2 regions of the Marinobacter sp. 1_MG-2023 genome follow, and region 2 is predicted to be linked to the other one. Evidence: predicted binding sites of a transcription regulator. Region 2 holds the regulator's gene; the other holds the start of a gene.

Region 1 (11,670 bases), on a different contig from region 2:
ACCGAAAGCGCTTCAAACATTTTGGTTGCAACTCCCGCATGAGAGCGCATGCCAACACCAACAATACTGACTTTCGCAATTTTGGTGTCACCGCCCACTTCACGGGCTCCCAACTCATCGGAAACGCGCTGAAGCACATCTTTCGCACGTTTAAAATCGTTGCGATGAACCGTAAAGGTGAAGGCAGTCCGGTTATCCTCGCCAACGTTCTGGACTATCATGTCCACATCAATGTTGGCATCACTTATCGGCTTCAGAATACGCAGCGCGCTACCCGGAGTGTCGGGGACACCCGAAATCGTAACTTTCGCTTCATCACGGTTAAAAGCGATGCCGGAGACAACCGGTTGTTCCATGGCAGTATTTTCCTCAAATGTAATCAGAGTCCCCTCACCTTCCTCGAAGCTGGAGAGAACCCTCAACGGAACGTTGTATTTGCCCGCAAATTCTACGGCGCGAATCTGGAGTACTTTGGAACCCAGGCTCGCCATTTCCATCATTTCTTCAAATGTAATCTGCTTCAAGCGACGGGCACTGTCCACAACCCTGGGATCGGTGGTGTAAACACCGTCCACATCGGTATAGATCTGACACTCGTCAGCCTTCAGAGCGGCGGCTAGAGCGACAGCCGTGGTATCCGAGCCGCCCCGGCCCAAAGTGGTAATACTGCCACTCTCATCAACACCCTGAAATCCGGCTACAACCACCACACGGCCAGCATTCAGATCTTCGCGCATACGCTGCTCGTCAATCTGCTTGATACGGGCCTTGGTGTGCATACTGTCAGTCAGAATGCGCACCTGAGACCCGGTATAGGAACGGGCTTCGCAACCCCGCTTCTGCAACGCCATGGACAGGAGAGCTATGGTCACCTGCTCTCCCGTTGAAACGAGAACATCCATCTCACGCGGCGTGGGCTCTTCCATTATGTTATTAGCCAGAGCGATAAGCCGGTTGGTTTCGCCACTCATGGCAGAAACCACAACCACCACATCGTGGCCTTCTTTGCGGAAGCCAGAGACCTTCTCCGCAACTGCTTCTATTCGCTCGGTTGTGCCTACCGAGGTGCCACCAAACTTCTGAACCAACAGAGCCATTATCTTTCCAGTATTCGAATCAGAGAGCTGCGGCAGAGCCCAGAGCCCTGCCCGTCAAAAAACAAGCGGCAAGAATTATAAACCTCGACCGCCACAGAAAAACAGTTGCTTATGCGATATTTTTTTCAACCCACGCCGGCACACCTGCGAGGGCTTCGGCGAGCTTCGAAGGATCGTTGCCACCGCCCTGAGCCATATCGGGCCGGCCGCCGCCTTTACCATCCAGCAAGCCAGACAAATGCTTCATCAAATCACCCGCCTTGATACGCCCCGTGGCGGATTTGGTAACGCCCGCGACAAGAGTCACCTTTCCATCCGCAACACTCGCAAGAACGACCACACCTTCACCCAGTTTGTTCTTGAGTTGATCCGTGGTTTCCATCAGCGCCTTGCGGTCCGCTCCTTCGAGTTCAGAAGCAACCACTTTGAGGCCGGCCACTTCAACTGCGGAGTCAGCCAGGTCACTTCCTGCCGAACTGGCAAGTTTTGCTTTCAGTGCGTCGACATCCTTCTCGAGTTGACGATTGCGGTCAATGGTTTGCTGCACCTTGTCGATCACCGTCTCCCGGCTACCTTTTACAAGGCGAGCTGCTTCACGAAGCGTACGCTCGGTTTCATCCACCCATTCAAGCGCACCAAAGCCGGTAACCGCTTCAATACGGCGAACACCGGAAGAAATGCCACTTTCTGAAGTAATACGGAACAGACCGATGTCACCAGTGCGAGCTACGTGAGTACCACCACACAACTCTACAGAGTAGCTCTCTGTACCCATGCTCAAAACCCGCACAACGTCACCGTACTTTTCACCAAACAGAGCCATCGCGCCTTTTTGCTGCGCCTGCTCCATGTCGGTAATGTCGGTCTGAACGGCCGTATTTTCAAGGATCTGCTCGTTCACCTGGCGCTCGATTTCTTTCAATTGCTCAGGCGTGACCGCCTCAAAGTGTGAAAAGTCGAAACGCAGCTTGTCCGGGTCAACCAGCGAGCCCTTCTGGCCGACGTGCTCGCCCAGCACCTTGCGCAAGGCCGCATGCAACAGATGTGTAGCAGAGTGGTTTCGACGAGTCCGGTCGCGGCGTACGTGATCAATGCGGGCGTCAACTTCCAGACCGTCAAACAGTTCACCCTCGATCAGAGTGCCTACATGAAGGTGATTATCACCGTCTTTACGGGTGTCAGTTACTTTAAAGCGTCCCCCGCTCCAGGTCAGCAAACCGGTATCACCCACCTGACCACCGGACTCGGCATAGAAGGGCGTGCGCTCCAGTACTACAACCGCTTCATCACCAGCCTCTGCCGTTTTATGTTCGCCGTTAACGATTACAGCACGAACGCGCTCATGGCCATCCACCTGGTCGTATCCGGTAAACTCGGTTTTTCCGTCAATGCTCAGGCCGGTGGCGTTGTAATCCATGCCAAATTTACTGGCAGCTCTGGCACGTTCACGCTGGCGTTCCATGGCTTTTTCGTAGCCTTCGTAATCCAGTGTCAGGCCGCGCTCACGAGCGATATCATTGGTCAGGTCCACCGGGAAGCCATAAGTGTCATAAAGCGTAAAAATGGTTTCGCCCGGGATAACCTCGCCTTTCAGCTCGGCAATGTCCTGTTCCAGAAGCCGCAAACCCTTGTCCAGAGTTTTTACAAACTGTTCCTCTTCCTGCAACAACACTCTCTCGATCTGCTTTCGACTGCTGATCAGTTGCGGAAACGCCTCTCCCATCAATTCAACCAGAGCACCCGTCAACTTGTAGAAGAACGGGCCGGTGGCACCCAGCTTGTTGCCGTGTCGGGCAGCCCGACGGATTATGCGCCGCAGCACAAAACCGCGGCCTTCATTGGAGGGCATAACGCCATCGGAAATCAGGAACGCACAGGAGCGGATATGATCGGCAACCACACGCAAGCTGGCTTCGGTCGTTGCGGCGCCGCCGAGTATGGCCGACGCAGCTTTCAGCAAGTCGTCGAAAAGATCAATTTCGTAGTTGCTGTGTACGCCTTGCAAAACAGCTGTAACTCGCTCCAGTCCCATTCCCGTATCAACAGAAGGCTTCGGCAGGTTGAGCATTTCACCATCAGCGGTGCGGTTATACTGCATGAAGACCACGTTCCAGATCTCGATGTAGCGGTCGCCATCTTCTTCCGGGCTTCCGGGAGGGCCTCCAGCCACTTCCGGGCCATGGTCGTAGAAAATTTCGGTGCAGGGGCCGCAAGGGCCAGTGTCACCCATCTGCCAGAAGTTGTCTGATGCATAGGGAGCCCCGCCATTGTCTCCAATTCGGACAATACGATCTGCAGGCACGCCTACTTCTTTGTTCCAGATATCATAGGCTTCGTCATCATCGGCATAGACGGTCACCCAGAGTTTTTCGGCCGGCAGGTTCAACCACTGCTCTCCGGTCAGGAACGTCCACGCATAGTTGATTGCTTCACGTTTGAAGTAGTCACCAAAACTGAAGTTGCCCAGCATTTCGAAGAACGTATGGTGGCGCGCCGTGTAACCCACGTTTTCCAAGTCGTTATGCTTGCCACCGGCACGAACGCATTTCTGTGAGCTGGTTGCGCGGTTATAGTCGCGCTCCTCTCGCCCAAGAAACACATCCTTGAACTGATTCATCCCCGCATTGGTGAACAGAAGCGTCGGATCATCTGCCGGCACCAGAGAGCTGCTCGGAACGATGGAGTGACCTTGCTGTTTAAAATAATCAAGAAATGCCTGTCGCAACTCTGCGGTTTTCATAGCCCTTTGATACCTTTCCAGAAACCCCACCGTATAACGGCCGGATCCGCGATTGAATTCGAATACTTACATGCGTGTGCAAATCGGCTACTCTAGCACACGCTGAGTACAGGCAAAACGTGAAACATCACAGGAGACCCCATGCCCCGCCGCTTCCACGCCGCTGACGAACTACTTCCCCCAGCGACATTTCTCAAAAGATCACTGGCCATTATTTACGACGGATTGATCAGCATTGCCGTGCTTCTGGTTACCACCTGGATATACACCATGATAACTGGCTGGATTACGGGCTGGGATCGTCTCGCTCAGAAGGCGGAAGCCGGTCAATTATCCGGAGACCCCGGGCTGACGTTCGTATTGTTTCTGGTGATGTACCTGTTTTTTGCCTACTTCTGGACACGGATAGGACAAACGCTGGGAATGCAGGTATGGCGTGTCCGTATTGAGAACCTCGACGGCACGTCCGTGAGCTGGAGCCAGGCTCTTCGGCGCTATGTGACAGCTGCTGCTGTGTTTTTTCTGGCGCTGCTGGCTGGCTATTCTATGGGCTCGGCAACCCTGTTCCTCAGCATTCCGGCAATGATAGCGCTGTTCTACCCCATAAATGGGCTTTCCCTGACAGACAGGCTGTCAGAAAGCGTGGTCGTTGCCCTGCCCCATAAAACCAAAGCAGGTTAATCCGGCGAACAGGGGCTCTTACCCTGCCCGCCGCATCAGCACCGCACCAAAAACCGCACTGATCGCAATTGGAACGAGAACGGCAAGCGCCGGGTTAAAGCCGTAGACCACACTCATGGGGCCCAGAAGATCCTGCATGTATTTGAACAAAAGCCCCACGAGCAGGCCGGTAAACACTCGAAAGCCCATGGTCACCGAGCGCAGCGGCCCGAATATAAAGGAAATCGCGACCAGAACCATCACCCCGGTTCCCAGAGGCATCAGCGCTTTCTTCCAGAAAGCCAGCCAGTAAGGAGCTCCATTCAGTTCCTGATCACCAAGATAGCTGGCGTAAGTAAACAGGCCAGTCATGGAAAGGTTTTCCGGTTTGACGATCAACACACTCAGCACGTCCGGAGAAAGACCGGTATCCCAGCGAAGAGACTCATGGTTCTCACGGCTCGTTGAGTCGCCTTCGAGGCGCGTGGTGGTAGAGTTTTCCAACAACCAATGGTCGCCCTGATAGGTCGCCCGCTCTGCAAAACTTGAAGACATCAACTGACGCTGATCATCAAAGCGGAACAGAGACACGCCGTGCAGCACTCCATTCGTCTGCACCGCATTAAGATGCATAAACGTATTACCCTCACGGTGCCACACACCATGTGCCGCCGCTACATTCTGCCCGGCACCGAGCGCAACCGCCTTGTAGCTTTGGGCAGCTCGCTCCGCAGGGGGCGCCAAGTATTCACCGATAAGAACGCCAGTCAGAACAATAATCAACGCCGGCTTCATTGCCGACCAGACAACTCGCTTGATCGAAACACCAGCCGCGCGAATCACCGTAAGCTCAGACGAGCTGGCCATTGCACCCAGTCCGACAAGACAGCCCATAAAGGCTCCCAACGGCAGGTAGTCGTATATGCGACGCGGCAAGGTCAGCACCACGTACCAGAGCGCATCCAGAATCCGGTAGTTGTTCTCTGTGTCCTCCAACTCGGCAACGAAGGCGAAAATGAGATCCAGGGACAGCACCACAACCATCACCAGGAGCATAGCTCCGCCAACGTTTCGCATTACATAACGATCAATCTTACGCATTGGCCACCCCTTCCTGCTTCACTCTTCTTTTGTGGAGCCAGGCCGGACCAAACTGCAGCCAGAGACCAAGGGCCAGGAAGATTGCATGCACCCAGAGCATTCCCAACCACTCAGGAATCTTGCCGTCAGACATAGCATCGCGGGCAACGATAAGCAGGCCAAGATAGGCGATATAAACCAGCATCGCGGGCAAAAGATGAAAAAACCGTCCTTGCCTCGGATTAACCCTACTGAGCCGAACCGCCAGCAGCGTCACGATCGGAACAATCAGCGGTAATGAGAACCGCCAGTGCAGCAAGGCCCTGTCTCTCGGATCATCTGAACGCATGAGCTGTAAGGTTGTCACTCCCTCGTCCAGTTCCACGTCGCCGCTGCTACCGCTACGGATTTTCAGGCCGTAGGCTTCAAAACCGGTAATCTGGTAATCCAGTTTTCCCGGTATACCGTCGAAGCGGGCCCCGTTTTCCAGAATGAGAAAGCGACTACCCGTGTCCTCATCAATAAGTTGGGATCCGGAATCCGCGGCAATAACACTCACACCCGATCCATCACGGCCGTACTCTGCGATGAATACACCCTCGAGACGACGCTTATCATCACTGAGTGCTTCGGTATAGGTTACTCGCCCACCCGATGAAAGCTCCTGAAAGCGGCCTGGTGCAAGCAACTCGAATTCCGTCGCCTTTGCCTGCTCGGCGAAAATCTCTTCCACCTGTTTCATACCCCAGGGCGAGATGACCAGGCTCATACTTCCTACGATCAGCATTACTACAAGGCTGCCCATCAGGGTTTTCGAGAGCAGCTGACGGTCACTGACACCACAGGCCGAGAGAACGGTCATTTCGCTTTCCAGATACATCCGCCCGTAGGCAAGCAATATGCCGATGAATAATCCCAGCGGCAGAATAAGCTCAAGAAATCCTGGAAAACGGTAAGCCATGATTTCAAACAGAACGCCCGGTGCAATCTTGCCCTCTGCGGCGCCAGCCAGATATTTAAGAAATCGCCCACTCATAAATACCAGCAAAAGGATGCCCGAAACGGCAACCATACTGACCATAACCTGACGTATGAGATAGCGGAAAATAATGCTCAAAACGGTTTTTCTGCCCGTGTAGACCGAAACATGGAGGAATAGGATAACTGCGCGTATTCTAAGTAACCTTGGGGCCGAATGACAGTACAGCGACGTTAAGGCCGTGACAGATACTCTGCCGGTTAAGTGAACTAACCTGCTCTTCCCGCTTGATTATCCGACAGCAAGCCCCAATGCTTGGAGGATCGAAATAAATCATTCTCGCCGCCAACAGCTGCGGCCGCCCTGGACAACCTACAGGAGTTTCCATGAACTTCAGCCTCAACAGTAAAGCCATTGAAAGTACCAAAGCCGACTGCCTTGTCGTCGCCCTGCCGGAAAAAGGCGATTGGCCAGCCTCTACTACCGGGGTGGACGGCGTATTGGGAGGGCTGATAAGCAAGCTCCAGAAAGCCGGGGATATCAGTGGTAAGAATGCAGCAACCACCATGGTGCCGCTTAGTGACCAGCACTGGAGCCGGCTTCTTATCGTCGGTACCGGAAAGGATGCAGACCGCACTAGCGCAAGCTTCCGCAAGGCGCTGACCGCAATGACGAGCGCCCTGAAAGATGGCCCTTCAAAAAGTGCTCACATCACCCTGACAGACACCGGGCTGAACGGCGATGAAAGCCAGAGTTCGGAGCTGGCAAAACTCAGCCTGATCGGCCGCACACTGGAAGAGCAGCTTTACCTGTTCAGTGACTTCAAGAGCGAAAAGCCGGCCGCACGCAAGCTCAAAAAAATCCTGGTGGCCGCTTCCGGTACAGCCAAGGCCCAGAAAGAAGCGTTCAATCTCGGTTTGGCGACAGGCCGCGGTATGAATTTCACCCGTGACCTCGGCAACATGCCACCAAACATTTGTCACCCGGTATGGCTAGCCGAACAAGCGAGCAAGCTTGCTGCCGATCACGGTTGCATCAAGACTGAAATCCTTGATGAAAAGCAGATGAAAAAGCTGGGCATGAACTCCCTTCTGGCCGTTGGCCAGGGCAGCACCCAGCCACCCCGCCTGATTGTTATGGAGTACCGCGGTGGCAACGCGAAAGACAAGCCCCACGTTCTTGTCGGTAAAGGCATCACCTTCGACACCGGCGGCATCAGCCTGAAACCGGGCGCTGGTATGGACGAGATGAAGTATGACATGGGCGGCTCCGCTGCCGTATTCGGCGCCATGCAGGTCCTTGCGGAGGTCAAGCCGAAGGTCAATGTGGTTGCCGTAATCGCTGCCGCTGAGAACATGCCCGATGGCAATGCTGCACGCCCAGGCGATATTGTAACCACCATGTCTGGCCAGACCGTTGAAATTCTCAACACAGATGCCGAAGGCCGCTTGGTTCTCTGCGACGCCCTCACCTACGTGAAAAAGTTCGACCCGGAAGCAGTGATTGATCTGGCCACGCTCACAGGTGCCTGCATCGTCGCCCTTGGCCATGAGGCTACAGGCCTACTGGCAAACAATGACGAACTGGCAAACGAACTGTTGACCGCAGGTGATCGCGCGAGCGACAAAGCCTGGCGCCTGCCTCTCTGGGACGAGTACCAGAGCCTGCTGGACAGCAATTTTGCCGACATGGCCAACATCGGCGGCCGTTCGGCGGGCACTATTACCGCTGCCTGCTTCTTGTCACGATTCACCAAAGAATACCGTTGGGCCCACCTCGACATCGCCGGAACTGCGTGGCACTCCGGCAAAGCCAAAGGTTCCTCCGGCCGTCCGGTTCCCTTGCTTGTCGACTACCTCATGTCCCACGCCGGCAAGTAATGGAAGCTAACGGAAAACTATGAACGGTAATCCGGCAACACAAACCGGCAGCGATGCTGCCGGTGCCTCCCGGCAGGCAACGGGACAGGAGGATAAAAACCAGCGGTACTGGTTCCATATACTCCTGCAAGACACCCCTACAGCCCGCAACCTGCACGCTACCAAGCTTGTAAATAAAGCCTGGGAACAGGGCGATCGGGTGTGCATTGTGTGCGACACCCAGCAACAAGCCGAAGAACTGGACGACCTACTCTGGAACATCAGCCCAGACGCGTTCATCCCCCACAGCATTGCAGAGGATTCCACCACCACCTGTTCCGACCCCGTCGGTATTCTGCTCTACCCGCCCGCTCCGGAAGACTGGGATACGGTGATCATTCTTTCAGCAGCCTTGCCGGCGAATGCAGACCGGTTCAAAAGGCTTGCGCTGGTTGCTCATAACGACCCGAATGTTCTGAATCAGGCGCGGGCGCATTTCAGGCAGTTGCGCGCTTTAGGTGTCGAGGCTCAAGTGTATGATCAACGATCGCGATCGTGATCATACACTTGGACAGCGCTGGATTAGAGCTTCCAGCTTGCGCATGCAACGATACTAACGACAATTCGCTGGCAAGTGCTTTTCGTTTACATTCTGACCGTAACAGATCCAACTGATCTCGCCTTCATCGACGGCAGGTTCAAGTACGATATATTTGGGCTCTCCGGAATTGTCCACGCCCATTTCGACCCCGATCACGCCCTCTTCATATACATCAATCGTATAGTTCTGAACGTCATTCTCCAATGTCAGCTCCGGATAGCCCAGCTCTTGCATGGTTAGCGGCCAAGCCTGGTTTTCATTGGCGTAGGAGTTGACTCGAGCCTGGGTTTCCTGAGCCATAGAATATGCAGCCGAATAACGTGCCCTTTCGACATACTGCTGGTATGCAGGAATTGCCACGGCAGCCAGCACACCGATGATCGCGACAGTTACCAACAGGGATGCAGCTCCGCCAGCACCACCACCCAACCGGGGCACAAACATCGATAGCACCCAGGCGCCGATACTGCGGCGAGGATGCTTGACCTCCCTGCCTTGTGTCAGTGCCAAAGCGGTCGCCATGCGTTTTGTCAGCCACGGATAGTCGCCGGTCAGTTCGTTGAACGACATCCAGAACCCACTGGTTGCCTGAATCTGACTGAGGTAAGCATCCACATTGATGGTCTTCCAGCGGGTATCCCCTGCAGCGATTGCCGCTATGGCGGCCTTGATATCCTCTGAAGACTGGCAACAGGCAACGCCGTAGCGATCACAGGTGTACTCCTCTGCGCGGCGCAAAGCCGGCCCAACCACAGGCAAAAGCGAGCCGGGCATGACAAACGCGCGCCAAGAAAGATGTTTGCGGTGTATGTGGCCAAGTTCATGGCCAATATAGAAGTCGACCGCACCCGGTTGATCTTCCAGGGCATCAATCACATCGGTAAACAACACCACAAAGTGACGACCGAGAAACTTGGTGGCCAGTGCGTTAAAGAAATCGGTGCGAAGCAGGTATGCTTCAGGCAATTCTGTAACGCCAACTTTTTCAGAACAACGAACAAGCCGCTCATAGAGATCTGGATACTGATCCTGGCTGATGCGCACACCTGAGCCTTTCAGGTGGGAGATAAATGCCGAATGTGCAAACAGAAAAAACACATAGCCCAAGAGCAAGTACAACAACAAAATCCCGAACGTCCCGACAACCAATGCAAGCCAGACAATCGCTGAAAACACGACCGCTATCTTGAGCAACGGCTTCTCGTTCTTGTAAACCAAATCCATGGTATCCCCTCGTTAAGATGCTTACAGAGTGACCGGCGAGTGCACAGCGAAAGACCTGAGCCAATTATGACTGAGGTTTATTGAGGCGCACCCACGCAGCAAAGCCGGCGATTATAGAGAAAAACAGCGAACATCTTCCACGACTACATGTCGGTTTCACATACCCGAAGGTGGGGCACAGCCTGCCGAAGCCGACCTCCATGGCTCGAAGGCAAGCGACCATGTATAATCCAGCGTCTTAATTTCCCCTTGTGAATCAATCAAACGGTCGCTAGAAAAACCCATGGAAAAAACCTACCAGCCAGAAAACATTGAGCGCCAGTGGTACGAAAACTGGGAATCCAAAGGGTACTTCCGCCCCAGCGGAGAGGGCGAGTCCTACAGCATCGCCATCCCACCACCCAATGTGACCGGCAGCCTGCACATGGGCCACGCCTTCCAGCACACCATCATGGACACCCTCACCCGCTACAAGCGTATGCAGGGTCACAACACCCTGTGGCAGGTAGGAAGTGACCACGCAGGCATCGCTACCCAAATGGTGGTTGAGCGCAAACTGGCTGCGGAAGAAGGCAAAACCCGCCACGATCTCGGCCGCGATGAGTTCATCAAGCGCATCTGGGAATGGAAAGAAGAATCTGGCGGCACTATTACCAGCCAGATGCGCCGGCTCGGCAACTCGGTGGATTGGGACACCGAACGCTTCACCATGGATGACGGCTTCTACAAAGCCGTACAGGAAGTGTTTATCCGCCTGTACGAAGACGGCCTGGTTTACCGCGGCAAACGCCTGGTGAACTGGGATCCGAAACTGCATACCGCCATTTCCGACCTGGAAGTAGAGAACAAGGAAGAAAAAGGCTTTTTCTGGCACCTGCGTTACCCTCTGGCCGATGGCGCCAAGACTCAAGACGGTAAAGATTATCTCGTGGTCGCCACCACCCGGCCGGAAACCATGCTGGGCGATACCGCAGTAGCCGTCCACCCGGATGACGAGCGCTATCAGCACCTGATTGGCAAGTTCGTGATGCTGCCGCTGGTAAACCGTCGCATTCCGGTGATTGCAGATCACCATGCCGACCCGGAAAAAGGCTCAGGTTGCGTCAAGATTACCCCGGCTCACGATTTCAACGACTACGCCGTGGGCAAGCGCAACAACCTGCCAATGATGAACGTGCTGACCCAGGATGCAAACGTTCGGGAACAGGCAGAAGTATTCAACAGTGACGGAACCGAAAACACGGAATTGGATGGCACCCTGCCTCAAGCGTACGCAGGCCTGACCCGTGAAGACGCGCGCAAACAGATCGTTGCTGACATGGAAGCCGCAGGGCTGGTTCAGCAGGTGGAAGATCACGTTCTGAGTGTTCCCCGTGGCGACCGCTCTGGTTTGATCATTGAGCCAATGCTGACCGACCAATGGTTTGCAG
Region 2 (11,670 bases):
AGGTTGCGGGCATCGATACTGACCGCCATTTTGTCGAGTCGCCCGGGAGCACTCTGGTTAGCAGCTTCCCGGGTAAGAGGAAACAGCAGCCCGATCGGCAGGTTATCAATACAGTAGTATCCGAGGTCTTCCAGTACGTGAAGGGCGGTACTCTTGCCGGAGCCGGACCTGCCACTGACGATGATGAGCTTCATGATGAAACAGCCTGTTCCCAGAGTGGATGTCAGCCGCTCGCGGCGGTCATGCGTTGGTAAAGCGTGCTCGCATCTTCGCTCTGCCTGAGACGGTCACAGAAGGTACGCTCATTGAATTTCTCGGCGAGCTGGCTCAGTAACTCAAGGTGCTCACTGGTGGCTTCCTTGGGTACCACCAGTGCAAATACAAGATCCACCGGCTGGTTATCAATCGCATCAAACTCGACGGTTTCGTCCAGCGTCATCAGAACGCCAATAACGTGCTCAAGCCCTTCCAGGCGGCAGTGGGGGATGGCGATCCCCTGGCCGATTCCAGTGCTGCCCAGCCGCTCACGAGCGATCAGATTGTTGAAAATCTGGCTCTCGCTGAGTGAATCATTTTGCTGACGGATCTGCTCGGCAATGAACTCCAGAACCCGCTTTTTACTCGAGGCGGGTACCTTACACAGGGTCAGTTCCGGTGCAAGAATGTTGTCTATTGTCAGGGATGTGTCGCTCATGAATCGACCGCGCTTCCGTTAAAATAAAGCTGCGGCACGTTGTCCGGGCCGCAGCTTGATTAGATTACATGCCTGAAAATGGCCGCCTATCGGGCGGTATTTCCCTGCATCCTGTCCAGGCTTTTCTCTTTGTGCTTGAGGATCTGTCGGTCAAGCTTGTCGACGAGGCCGTCGATAGCCGCATACATATCCTCGTTTTCCGCCTTTGCGTGAATCTCACCACCAACCACGTGGAGCGTAGCATCGGCGATCTGCCGAACCTTATCAACTTCCAGTGTTACCTGGCAGTTACTGATATGGTCGAAGTGCCGCTCCAGCCGTTCAAACTTTTCGGATACATATTCCTTCAAAGCGGGAGTCAGTTCTACGTGATGGCCTGAAATGTTGAGTTGCATAGACGTCTCCTGTTGTCATTCGTTCCGGCTCCTGGAGCCGGACTGAGTGCTGGCGTTTGTGACTGTGCCAGCGAAATCCGTAGTAGTCAGTTAACCGTGTCCGGTTCAAACCAGGCGCTTGCGTTCGTTCGAGGGCGGAATGTGCATGGCTTCGCGATATTTTGCAACTGTGCGCCTCGCCACTTTGATTCCCTGTTCCCCAAGCATGGTCGCAATCTTGCTGTCACTCAACGGCTTTTTAGGTGTTTCGGCCGCAATCAGCTTTTTGATCATGGCGCGAATCGCGGTTGAGGAGCATTCTCCGCCCTCGTCAGTGCTGACGTGGCTGGAAAAAAAGTACTTCAGCTCGAAGATACCCCGAGGGGTATGCATGTACTTCTGCGTCGTTACACGGGAAATGGTGGACTCATGCATTTCCACTACCTGGGCGATATCAGAGAGAATCAGCGGCTTCATCGCCTCCTCTCCATGATCCAGAAAGCCCTGCTGGTACTCAACAATACGTGTGGCTACCTTCAACAGAGTTTCGTTCCGGCTTTGCAGGCTTTTTATGAACCACTTGGCCTCCTGAAGCTGGTCACGAAGATAGGTATTGTCAGCGCTGCTGTCCGCACGCTTTATCAATGAAGCATAGCTGGCATTCACGCGTATGCGCGGTGCAATTTCCGGATTCAGCTCCACGCGCCACCGGCCGTTGTGTTTGCGTACGATGACATCGGGAATGACATAATCCGGTTCTGTGCGATCGATAATGTCACCAGGCCGCGGATTTAGGCTGGTGATCAGCGCGAGCACATCACGCAATTGATCTTCTTTTAGGCGGCTGCGGCGAAGCAACTGGGCATAATCGCGATTGCCCAGCAGATTTATATAATGGGTGATAACCAGACGCGCCTGGGCCAGCCAGGGTGTTTCCGGGGGCAGTTGGTTGAGTTGAATCAACAGGCAATCCTGCAGATCCCGGGCGAAAACCCCCGGCGGATCGAAGTACTGCAGCCGCCGTAAAACGGCTTCCACTTCATCCATTTCAAGAGGGTCTTCATCGCTCTCGTCACTCAGGCCCGCGTAGATCTCATCAAGTGTACTGGTGAGATACCCGCGCTCATCTACCGCATCCATCAAAGCATGAGCAATGGCCTGATCCCGCTCACTCAACGGAGTAAGGTTGAGCTGCCATTCAAGATGGTCCCTGAGGGTTTCGGTCGGAGAGTTCCGGGTTTCGAAATCGTGGTCGTTCTCATCATCGTTCCGCGCGGCCGGGGCGGGAGCGGACTGATAAACATCTTCCCAGGCGGTATCTACGGGAAGATCATCGGGAAGCGCATCCGGTATTTCGTTTTCGGACTGCCAGTCCGGGCCGGTTTCGTTTTCATCCCAGTCAGAAGCGTTAGAGTCACCAGCTACGTCGGCCGAAACTTCCTCCGACGCGGTGTCTTTGTGCTCGCCCTGATCGTTATCGGCTGGGGTCGATTCAGACTGGTCGTCATCTTCCGAGGCTTCCAGCAGGGGATTGGATTCCAGGGCTTGCTGGATTTCCTGCTGAAGATCGAGAGTTGATAACTGCAGAAGCCTGATCGCCTGTTGCAGCTGGGGCGTCATGGTCAGGCTTTGACCCAGCTTTAATTGTAATGAGGCTTTCATAACCATCGCTCAGGATCCGTCACTTATACCCACTCTGAATTTCTTGCATTGACTAAAAAATCTATGTATGCCGGCTACTTGCCGCCACTTTAGATTATCCTAGCAAGTTCTTTGCCGAGTTTACTTGCTCCGGGTCTGCAAAACAATCGAACGGGTGTAACCGAGTGTCGAAAACAAAGCTTACAGGTGAAATTCATTGCCAAGGTACACTTCTTTAACTTGTTGATTGGCCAGAATAGATTCCGAATTTCCAGAGGCAATAATGTGGCCACCTGAAACAATGTAAGCGTTCTCGCAGATATCCAGTGTTTCGCGCACGTTGTGATCGGTGATCAGAACACCTATACCTTTGTCCCGGAGGTGACGAATAATCTGTTTGATATCACTCACGGAGATAGGGTCTACACCTGCAAATGGCTCGTCGAGCAGAATAAAGGCGGGTTCCATCGCCAGAGCGCGGGCGATCTCAACCCGGCGGCGTTCACCCCCGGAGAGCGCCATGCCAAGGCTATCGCGAATATGGGTGATGTGAAATTCTTCCAGCAACTGCTCGAGCTTCTGCAGGCGGTCAGCACGATTGAGGTTTTTGCGGGTTTCCAGAATCGCCATGATGTTATCTCGCACGGAGAGCTTGCGGAACACCGAGGCTTCCTGCGGCAGGTAGCCAATCCCTTTGCGGGCTCGTCCGTGCATGGGTAAGGGCGTAATGTCCTGGCTGTCGATGGTTATGCGGCCATTGTCGGCGTTCACCAGCCCTACAATCATATAGAAACAGGTGGTCTTGCCGGCGCCGTTAGGGCCGAGCAGTCCGACGATTTCACCGCTGCGAATTTCCAGCGAAACATCGATGACCACTTTTTTCTGTTTGTAGCTTTTCGCCAGGTTGCTCGCTCTGAGAACTGCCATCGAACCTCTGTTTGCTGTAATCAGCTGTTATTGGTTGGAGTTGGTACCGCGGGGCTGGATGATCATTTCGACCCGGCCCGGGCCAGCGCCGGTATCCTCGCTGCCTTCTGCAGTGACCACTCGTTGCTCGGTATCGTAATGAATAATGTCGCCGCTGAACACGTTGCCATTCTGCTCAATCACAGCCTCGCGTTCAAAGGTGAGCTGTTTGTCAGAGGCCGACCAGGTTATGTTGAGGGCTTTGGCGTCGGTCTCACCTTCTCCGCTGGTAACCGGCTGCTGGTAGCGTGCAGGAGTACCATTGGCCTCAATGCGGTTCAGGCCTTCGGCGCTGCGATACAGAACGACACGTTCCGCCGTTAGACGGGTTTTGCCCTGAACCAGTTCTACAGCTCCGGTGTAGGTGGCAATGCCCTTACCGTCGTCGAGACGAGCGCTGTCAGCGCTGACGGTAATAGGGGAGTCGGAGTCAAGATCAAATGCCATTGCCGGGCCAGTGAGGCTTGCAACCAGAATGCCGGCAAGCACTTTGCCCATTGAGTTATCTGACGGTTTCATAGCGTCCTTCCACCTGGGAGTTGAGTTCCAGAATGCGTTCATCAATCCACGCGTTCATGCCTTTAGCCCGGGTAGTGCCCACGCTGTCAGTAATTTCTACAAAATCATCGGTGTAGACTTTACCCTGATTGTTGTCCAGGGTCAGGCTCTCTGTGACCAGAGTCGCTTCACGCTCACCAATAGTGCGCACCACGCGAACGTTGCCGGTCAGGTGTAACAGGTCTTCGCCCTGCAGCAGGTTGCCGTTCTCGGCTTTGAGTACCCATGGCTCAGTTTCGGTTGCGCTGAACACCTCTGCATTGGGCAGCTCCATGGTAGCCCGGTTTCCCTCTTCAAACTGTTCGATACGGGGGCTGGTAAAAACGATCTTGCGATTGCCTGCGTCATCGTAAGATGTGTAGCTGCCGTTGATTACAAAACCGTCGGGTTCACCCTCTCCTCGGAGCTGTCTGGCATCGCTGTAACTGGTTACCGGTGATTCGTCACTTTGCCACAGAAGGAAAAACGTGGCGGCGATGGTGGCTGCCAGCGCGAGCATGCGAAGTCGTGGCCTGTTTGCCATGGCCAGCAAAGATAGCAGGCTGTTCTTTTCGCTTTGTGCCATGGCTATGGTTCCAGATAGGGCGTCAATGCTGAGTTCAGGCTGCCCCCTGCCGTCAGTAGCAGGTCACAGAGTTCGCGCACGGCTCCGTTGCCACCGCTAACCTCGGTGCAGTAATCCGCATGCTCTTTCACCAGCCAGTATGCGTTCGGAACCGTAACCCCAAGGCCCGCGTAGCGAATGGCGGGCAGGTCCGGCAAATCATCGCCCATGTAGGCGATGGCTTCTGGCAGAATGCCCAGCGTGCTCACTAACTCTTGCAGGGCGACCTTTTTATCCTCGCGACCCTGCATAAGATGAGGGATTCCAAGGTCTTTCATACGCTTTTCAGTAAGCGGTGAGTTGCGGCCGGTAATGACGGCTACAGTGATGCCCGCTGCCATGATCTGTTTGAGACCCAGCCCGTCCAGAATGTTAAAACCTTTCAGCTCATCGCCTTTTGCGCTGAAGTAAATTTTGCCGTTGCTCATGATGCCATCAACGTCCAAAGCAACAAGCTTGATACGCGCTGCTTTCGTCAGCAGGGTGTCGGGCCAGTTTTCCTGAAGTGGGCTTTTTAGTTCTTCCATTAAATCGATCTCTGAATAACTCTTTAAGCAGCTTTTTAGATAACTCCGGCGCGGAGCAGGTCGTGCATGTTAATGGCTCCAACCAGGGCGCCGTTTTCGTCGACCACGGGGAGTGCGTTTATCTTCAGGCCTTCCATAACGTTGAGGGCCTCGGCTGCCAGCTGATCCGGCTGAATGGCTCTTCCATTGCGCGTCATCACATCCCGCATGGGGGTGGTGTGCACATCAATGGACTTATCCAGGGTACGGCGCAAGTCGCCGTCAGTGAAAATGCCAGTCATGGAGCCAGCACTGTTTACGACGGTGGTCATTCCCAACCCTTTGCGGGATATCTCCAACAAAGCGCCGCTCAGGGTGGTGTCTTCCCCTACCACGGGTATGCGATCACCAGTGTGCATAATGTCGGAAACCCGTAGCAGGAGTTTACGACCCAGGCTGCCGCCCGGATGTGAGATCGCGAAGTCTTCCGCGCTGAAGCCCCGCGCCTCCAACAAGGCAACGGCCAGGGCATCGCCCATCACCAGGGTTGCGGTTGTACTGGATGTCGGCGCCAGTCCAAGAGGGCAAGCCTCTGTTTCCACTCTGACATCCAGGTTCGCAACCGCCTCTTTCGCCAGTACGGACGCCGGATTGCCGGTCATGCTGATCAGAGGTGCGCCCATGCGTTTGATCAGTGGCAGGATGGTAACCACTTCGCTGGTGTTGCCGCTGTTCGAAATGGCAATTACGACGTCCTGGCTGGTTATCATGCCCATATCGCCATGGCTGGCTTCCCCTGGGTGAACAAAAAAAGAAGGGGTGCCGGTACTGGCCAGGGTAGCTGCAATCTTGTTACCCACATGGCCGGACTTGCCCATGCCTGTCACCACAACACGGCCTTTGCATGCCATGATTACTTCGCAGGCACGTACAAAGTGGTCATCGATGCGATTTTCCAGGGCGCTGATTGCATCGCGCTCAATGCGAATGGCCTGGAGTGCGGGGTTCCGGAAATTGAATGTTTTTTGCTCAGTCATCGGGCAAAGGGCCTGCTTTTTCGTTAATTTACGGGAATGCGATAAAGTTGACGAAGTATAACATTTCCCACCAGTCGCGAGGCCTGGTTACTGGATGTTCATCAGAGATTGCAGTAGCGGGCGTTGTAGCGAATTCCGCAAGGATTTCTCTGTAAAGTTCAGTGAAACTGATCATTGCTATCGATTCATTTTACGAACCACTGATTGAGCTTGTGGGCTCCTTAGAATAATGTAGCCGGTCTTTGAAAGCCAAGCGCTATGCGTTGAGAGCTAAAGGCTATGGGCTGAAAGGTAAGGAATATGGGTTTGAGCTCGTACATTTCATTAAAGGACGTTGTATTTTCGCGCTCCGGTCGCCGCATTTTCAATGGTGTTTCCGTGGACATTCCCCGTGGAAAAATTACCGCCATTATGGGCCCTAGCGGCAGCGGGAAAACCACTTTGTTGCGTTTGGTTGGTGGTCAGCTCCGGCCAGATTCCGGCAGCATTATGGTGGATGGTCACCCGATTTCTGAACTTCGCCGTAAAGAGCTTTACAAGTTTCGGGAAAAAATGGGCATGTTATTCCAGAGCGGTGCCTTGTTTACCGATTTGAGCGTATACGAGAATGTGGCTTTCCCGATGCGTGTGCACACGAAATTGCCGGAAGACATGATTCACGACATCGTAATGATGAAGCTGGAGGCCGTTGGTTTGCGTGGTGCGCGCAAACTTATGCCATCGGAACTTTCCGGTGGTATGGGTCGGCGCGTCGCTCTGGCCCGCAGTATTGCTCTGGATCCGGAGCTGATCATGTACGATGAGCCCTTTGCCGGGCAGGACCCGATTGGTATGGGTGTGCTGGTGAAACTGATTCGTGACCTCAACAGCTCCATGGGGCTCACCAGTGTTCTGGTCTCCCACGACGTAAAAGAATCCCTGAGCATCTGCCATTACGCCTGTATTATCGCGGATGGAAAAGTGATTGGTACAGGTACACCTGCCGAGTTGCAGGATCATCCGTCCGAGCAGGTACAACAGTTTTTGAACGGGCACCCGGATGGCCCCGTGCCGTTCCATTACCCATCCTCGGCTGCGGCTGAAGATTTTGGTCTCTCGGGAGGTGTCTCGTGATCAACAGAATCGCTTCCTTCGGGCGTAGCGGGATCGACCTTGTTATATCGTTCGGCCAGGCTGGCCGCTTTCTGGCGGGCGTCTTGTCAGGTGTTCCGCACCCAGCAACCGGTTTCCCGCTTTTGATGAAGCAGCTGTATTCGGTTGGTGTGCTATCGCTGGCTATCATAGTGGTTTCCGGCCTGTTTATCGGCATGGTACTCGGCCTTCAGGGCTATACAATTCTCAGCGATTTTGGTTCCGAAGCGGCCATAGGGCAGATGATTGCGCTTACCCTGGTGCGTGAGCTCGGGCCTGTGGTAACCGCACTGCTGTTTGCCGGGCGCGCAGGCTCGGCGTTGACCGCTGAGATAGGCTTGATGAAAGCGACCGAGCAGCTGTCCAGTATGGAAATGATGGGGGTCGACCCTTTGCGGCGGGTTATTGCTCCCAGGCTCTGGGCGGGTTTCATTGCCATGCCGGTGCTGGCTATCATTTTTTCAATGGTAGGTATCTGGGGCGGAATGCTGGTTGGTGTCGAATGGCTGGGCGTTTTTGAGGGTTCATACTGGGGCAATATGCAGGCCTCAGTGGACTTCTGGGACGATGTAGTAAATGGCGTGATTAAAAGCGTGGTGTTCGGCTTTGTGTGCGCCTGGATTGCGGTTTATCAGGGCTACGACTGTGTACCCACATCGGCAGGAATCAGCTCGGCTACTACAAAAACGGTGGTTTACTCCTCGCTGGCCGTGCTGGGGCTGGATTTTGTGCTCACTGCCGTAATGTTCGGCAACTTCTGATTAACGACTGACGAGATAATACCGGGAGCGGGTAATGACACAAAGAACAACGGATATCACAGTTGGCCTGTTTATGCTGGCGGGGCTTGCAGCGCTGCTGTTTCTCGCATTGCAGGTAAGCGGACTGTCGCCAAAATCCGCAAAAAGTACCTACACCATTTACGCCGACTTTAATGACACCGGCGGTATTACACCCCGAGGCAGGGTGTCCATGGCAGGCGTAACGGTGGGCACTATTGATTCCATCAGTCTGAACAAGGAAACCTTCCAGGCGCGGGTCGCTATGTCCATCCATGGTGATGTGGACAATATCCCCGCAGATAGCGCTGCAGTAATACGTACATCCGGATTGCTGGGCGAGCAGTACATTGATATATCAATTGGTGGCGAAATGGACTCCCTCAAAGAGGGCGACACGTTCTACTCCACCCAGTCTGCCATGAATATCGAACGGCTGATCAGCAATTTTGCGTCTGGCAAATAAGCCAGTTTTGCGACAGAACAGGAGAATCAGGTGATTGCGTCAATACAACGATTTTTTCTCGCTCTGACTCTGATGGCGTTTTGCGTGGCATCAGTTCATGCGGGCCCGGAAGAAGACTTGCAGCAGTATGTGGATGAGAATACACAGATGCTGGTAGAGAAACTTAACGCCGAGCGCGGGCTTTATGACCGTGATCCTGAGGCGTTTTACCAGAGTATGGACGATGCACTTGAGGGTTTTGTTGATTTTCGCCGAATTGCAGCCCGGGTAATGGGTCGTTATGCGCGGCAAACAACTCCCGAACAGCGGGATGAGTTTGTGGTTAAATTCAAGCGCAGCCTGTTCGACAGCTACGCACAGGCGTTGGTGAGTGCGGAAGATTTCAGAATCAATGTCAACGATGCTTCCATCAATCCGCAGAACGATAACCGTGCTTCTGTGGCCATGGAAGTGATTACTGCCACGGGAAATCGTCACTCAGTCACCTATTCCATGTATCGCCGGGAGGGCAGTAACTGGATGATGGAAAATGTGATCGTCGAGGGAGTTAACATCGGCCTGTCGTTCCGGGATCGCTTCACCCAGGAAATGGAAGCCAACCGTGGGCAGGTTCAGGTAGTGATCGACGGATGGAGTGATGCAGTGAAATCTCTCAACCTGGAAGACGAAGTGAACAATTCATGAACACAGAGCTACCGACGGTGAAGCAAAAGGGTGGCGTGCTCGCGGTTGCCGGGGCCATTGACGCTCACACAGTGTTGCCATTGCGAGCTGAGGGCGAGCGGCTGATCAAAACGGCTAGCGGAAGCCTGGTGGTGGATCTTGAAGGCTTGACCACCACTCACAGTGCGGCCCTCTCTATGCTTCTATGTTGGAGTCGGCTTGCTGAAAAGCAGGGTGTTTCACTGTCTTTCACAGGCGCACCAGAGCGCCTCGTTTCGCTTGCGGCTTTGAGCAACCTCGCGGATTGGTTACAATCCCGCCCCTGATTTCAATAAAACCCGAGGATTTACTATGGACGCCACCGAAGTCTCCGAGCTGGTCAAAGAAGCACTGCCTGATTGTGAAGTGCAGGTACAGATCGACGGCAGCCATTACATGGTGGTAGTCATAGGTGAGGTTTTCGAAGGCCTGTCGAGCATCAAGCGGCAGCAACTGATCAACAAGGCGCTATTCCAGCAAATCATGGATGGCACTATTCATGCCCTTCATCCGAAACCTTTTACACCGGCTGAATGGGCCGCGCGCCAGGGCTGAACAGCTCGCACACGACAGGATTACCATTGTGGACAAACTTTTGATCCGGGGCTGCAAGCCCCTGGACGGCGAAATCCGGATTTCCGGTGCTAAGAATGCCGCCCTTCCTATTCTTGCTGCCACCTTGCTGGCGGATGAGCCGGTGACCGTAGGCAATCTGCCGCACCTGCACGACGTGACAACCATGATCGAGCTGCTTGGCCGCATGGGTGTGGAACTAATGATTGATGAGAAGATGAGCGTTGAAATTCACGCTAACACCATCAAGCATTTTCATGCGCCTTACGAGCTGGTGAAAACCATGCGTGCCTCCATTCTGGTGCTTGGGCCGTTGGTCGCGCATTTCGGCGAAGCTGAAGTTTCTCTGCCTGGTGGCTGTGCCATTGGCAGCCGCCCGGTAAACCTGCATATTCAGGGCCTTGAGCAGATGGGCGCGGATATCAAGGTAGAGAACGGCTACATCCGGGCGAAAACCAATGGGCGCTTGAAAGGTGCGCACATTTTTATGGATGTGGTGACGGTGACCGGCACGGAAAACCTGTTGATGGCTGCGGCTCTTGCTGAAGGCACAACCATACTCGAAAACGCTGCCCGCGAGCCGGAAGTCGTTGATTTGGCTGAATGCCTGATTGCCATGGGGGCAAAAATCACCGGGCAAGGCACTTCGACTATTGTTATTGAAGGTGTTGAGCGTTTGCACGGCTGTCACTACAACGTGCTACCAGATCGTATTGAAACGGGTACCTACCTGGTGGCGGCAGCCGCGACCGGTGGCCGCGTAAAACTAAAAGATACCCGCGCGGATCTTCTCGATGCCGTGTTGCTCAAACTGGAAGAAGCCGGCGCCCACATCACTTCGGGTCCTGATTGGATCGAGCTGGATATGAAAGGTCAGCGTCCGAAGGCGGTTAATATTCGTACAGCGCCTTACCCGGCTTTCCCCACGGACATGCAGGCGCAGTTTGCCGCGATGAATGCAGTGGCGGAAGGTACAGGCACCATCATCGAGACCGTTTTCGAGAATCGTTTCATGCACCTTCAGGAACTGACCCGCATGGGGGCGGATATCACCTTGGAAGGCAATGCTGCCATTATCAAAGGCGTTGATCATCTGACAGGCGCGCCGGTTATGGCAACGGATCTGCGGGCATCCGCCAGTCTGGTAATCGCAGGTCTGATAGCCGATGGGGATACTATTATCGACCGTATCTACCATATCGATCGTGGTTATGAGTGCATTGAAGAAAAATTGCAGCTGCTTGGTGGAAGTATCCGCCGCCTGCCAGCGTGACAGACACAAGTGGGGAACCGGAAGGACGCATGACAGACTCCATTACCATCGCCTTGTCGAAGGGGCGAATCCTGGAAGAAACTCTGCCACTGCTGGCAGAAGCCGGAATTGAGCTGGTCGACGACATCAAGAAATCCCGTAAGCTGGTGTTTCCCACCACAGATCCGAATGTGCGGGTGCTTATTATCCGTGCAACTGATGTGCCCACGTATGTGCAATATGGCGGCGCCGATTTGGGTGTGACGGGCAAGGATGTGCTGATGGAGCATGGCGGGGAAGGGCTTTACGAGCCTTTGGATCTGAACATCTCCCGCTGCCGCCTCATGACCGCCGGCCCCAAAGGTGAAACGCCGCCCGCCGGGCGCA

The links. Region 2 encodes sigma-54, which starts transcription at its own class of promoters, with help from an activator protein. Its sites were predicted from a motif close to ANTGGCATNNANNTTGCTNT; they were not measured.
Region 1: Q4606_RS18125 (pilin) is a predicted target of sigma-54. The motif match lies at 10,286-10,305, and genes of this name have one in related genera.

Annotation. Positions count from the first base shown of each region.
Region 1 is NZ_JAUOST010000011.1:71,244-82,913, reverse strand. Features, by position in the region: gene Q4606_RS18160 (aspartate kinase) at 1-1,097, opposite strand, end outside; gene alaS (alanine--tRNA ligase) at 1,207-3,837, opposite strand; gene Q4606_RS18150 (RDD family protein) at 3,979-4,518, shown strand; gene lptG (LPS export ABC transporter permease LptG) at 4,537-5,598, opposite strand; gene lptF (LPS export ABC transporter permease LptF) at 5,591-6,694, opposite strand; gene Q4606_RS18135 (leucyl aminopeptidase) at 6,943-8,436, shown strand; gene Q4606_RS18130 (DNA polymerase III subunit chi) at 8,456-8,974, shown strand; gene Q4606_RS18125 (pilin) at 9,029-10,240, opposite strand; gene Q4606_RS18120 (valine--tRNA ligase) at 10,524-11,670, shown strand, end outside.
Region 2 is NZ_JAUOST010000001.1:1,247,931-1,259,600, forward strand. Features, by position in the region: gene rapZ (RNase adapter RapZ) at 1-194, opposite strand, end outside; gene ptsN (PTS IIA-like nitrogen regulatory protein PtsN) at 224-694, opposite strand; gene hpf (ribosome hibernation promoting factor) at 781-1,089, opposite strand; gene Q4606_RS05720 (RNA polymerase factor sigma-54) at 1,195-2,736, opposite strand; gene lptB (LPS export ABC transporter ATP-binding protein) at 2,911-3,636, opposite strand; gene lptA (lipopolysaccharide transport periplasmic protein LptA) at 3,664-4,194, opposite strand; gene lptC (LPS export ABC transporter periplasmic protein LptC) at 4,178-4,798, opposite strand; gene Q4606_RS05740 (HAD family hydrolase) at 4,801-5,364, opposite strand; gene Q4606_RS05745 (KpsF/GutQ family sugar-phosphate isomerase) at 5,400-6,380, opposite strand; gene Q4606_RS05750 (ABC transporter ATP-binding protein) at 6,681-7,493, shown strand; gene mlaE (lipid asymmetry maintenance ABC transporter permease subunit MlaE) at 7,490-8,272, shown strand; gene mlaD (outer membrane lipid asymmetry maintenance protein MlaD) at 8,307-8,756, shown strand; gene Q4606_RS05765 (phospholipid-binding protein MlaC) at 8,829-9,440, shown strand; gene Q4606_RS05770 (lipid asymmetry maintenance protein MlaB) at 9,437-9,745, shown strand; gene Q4606_RS05775 (BolA family protein) at 9,771-10,013, shown strand; gene murA (UDP-N-acetylglucosamine 1-carboxyvinyltransferase) at 10,042-11,304, shown strand; gene hisG (ATP phosphoribosyltransferase) at 11,334-11,670, shown strand, end outside.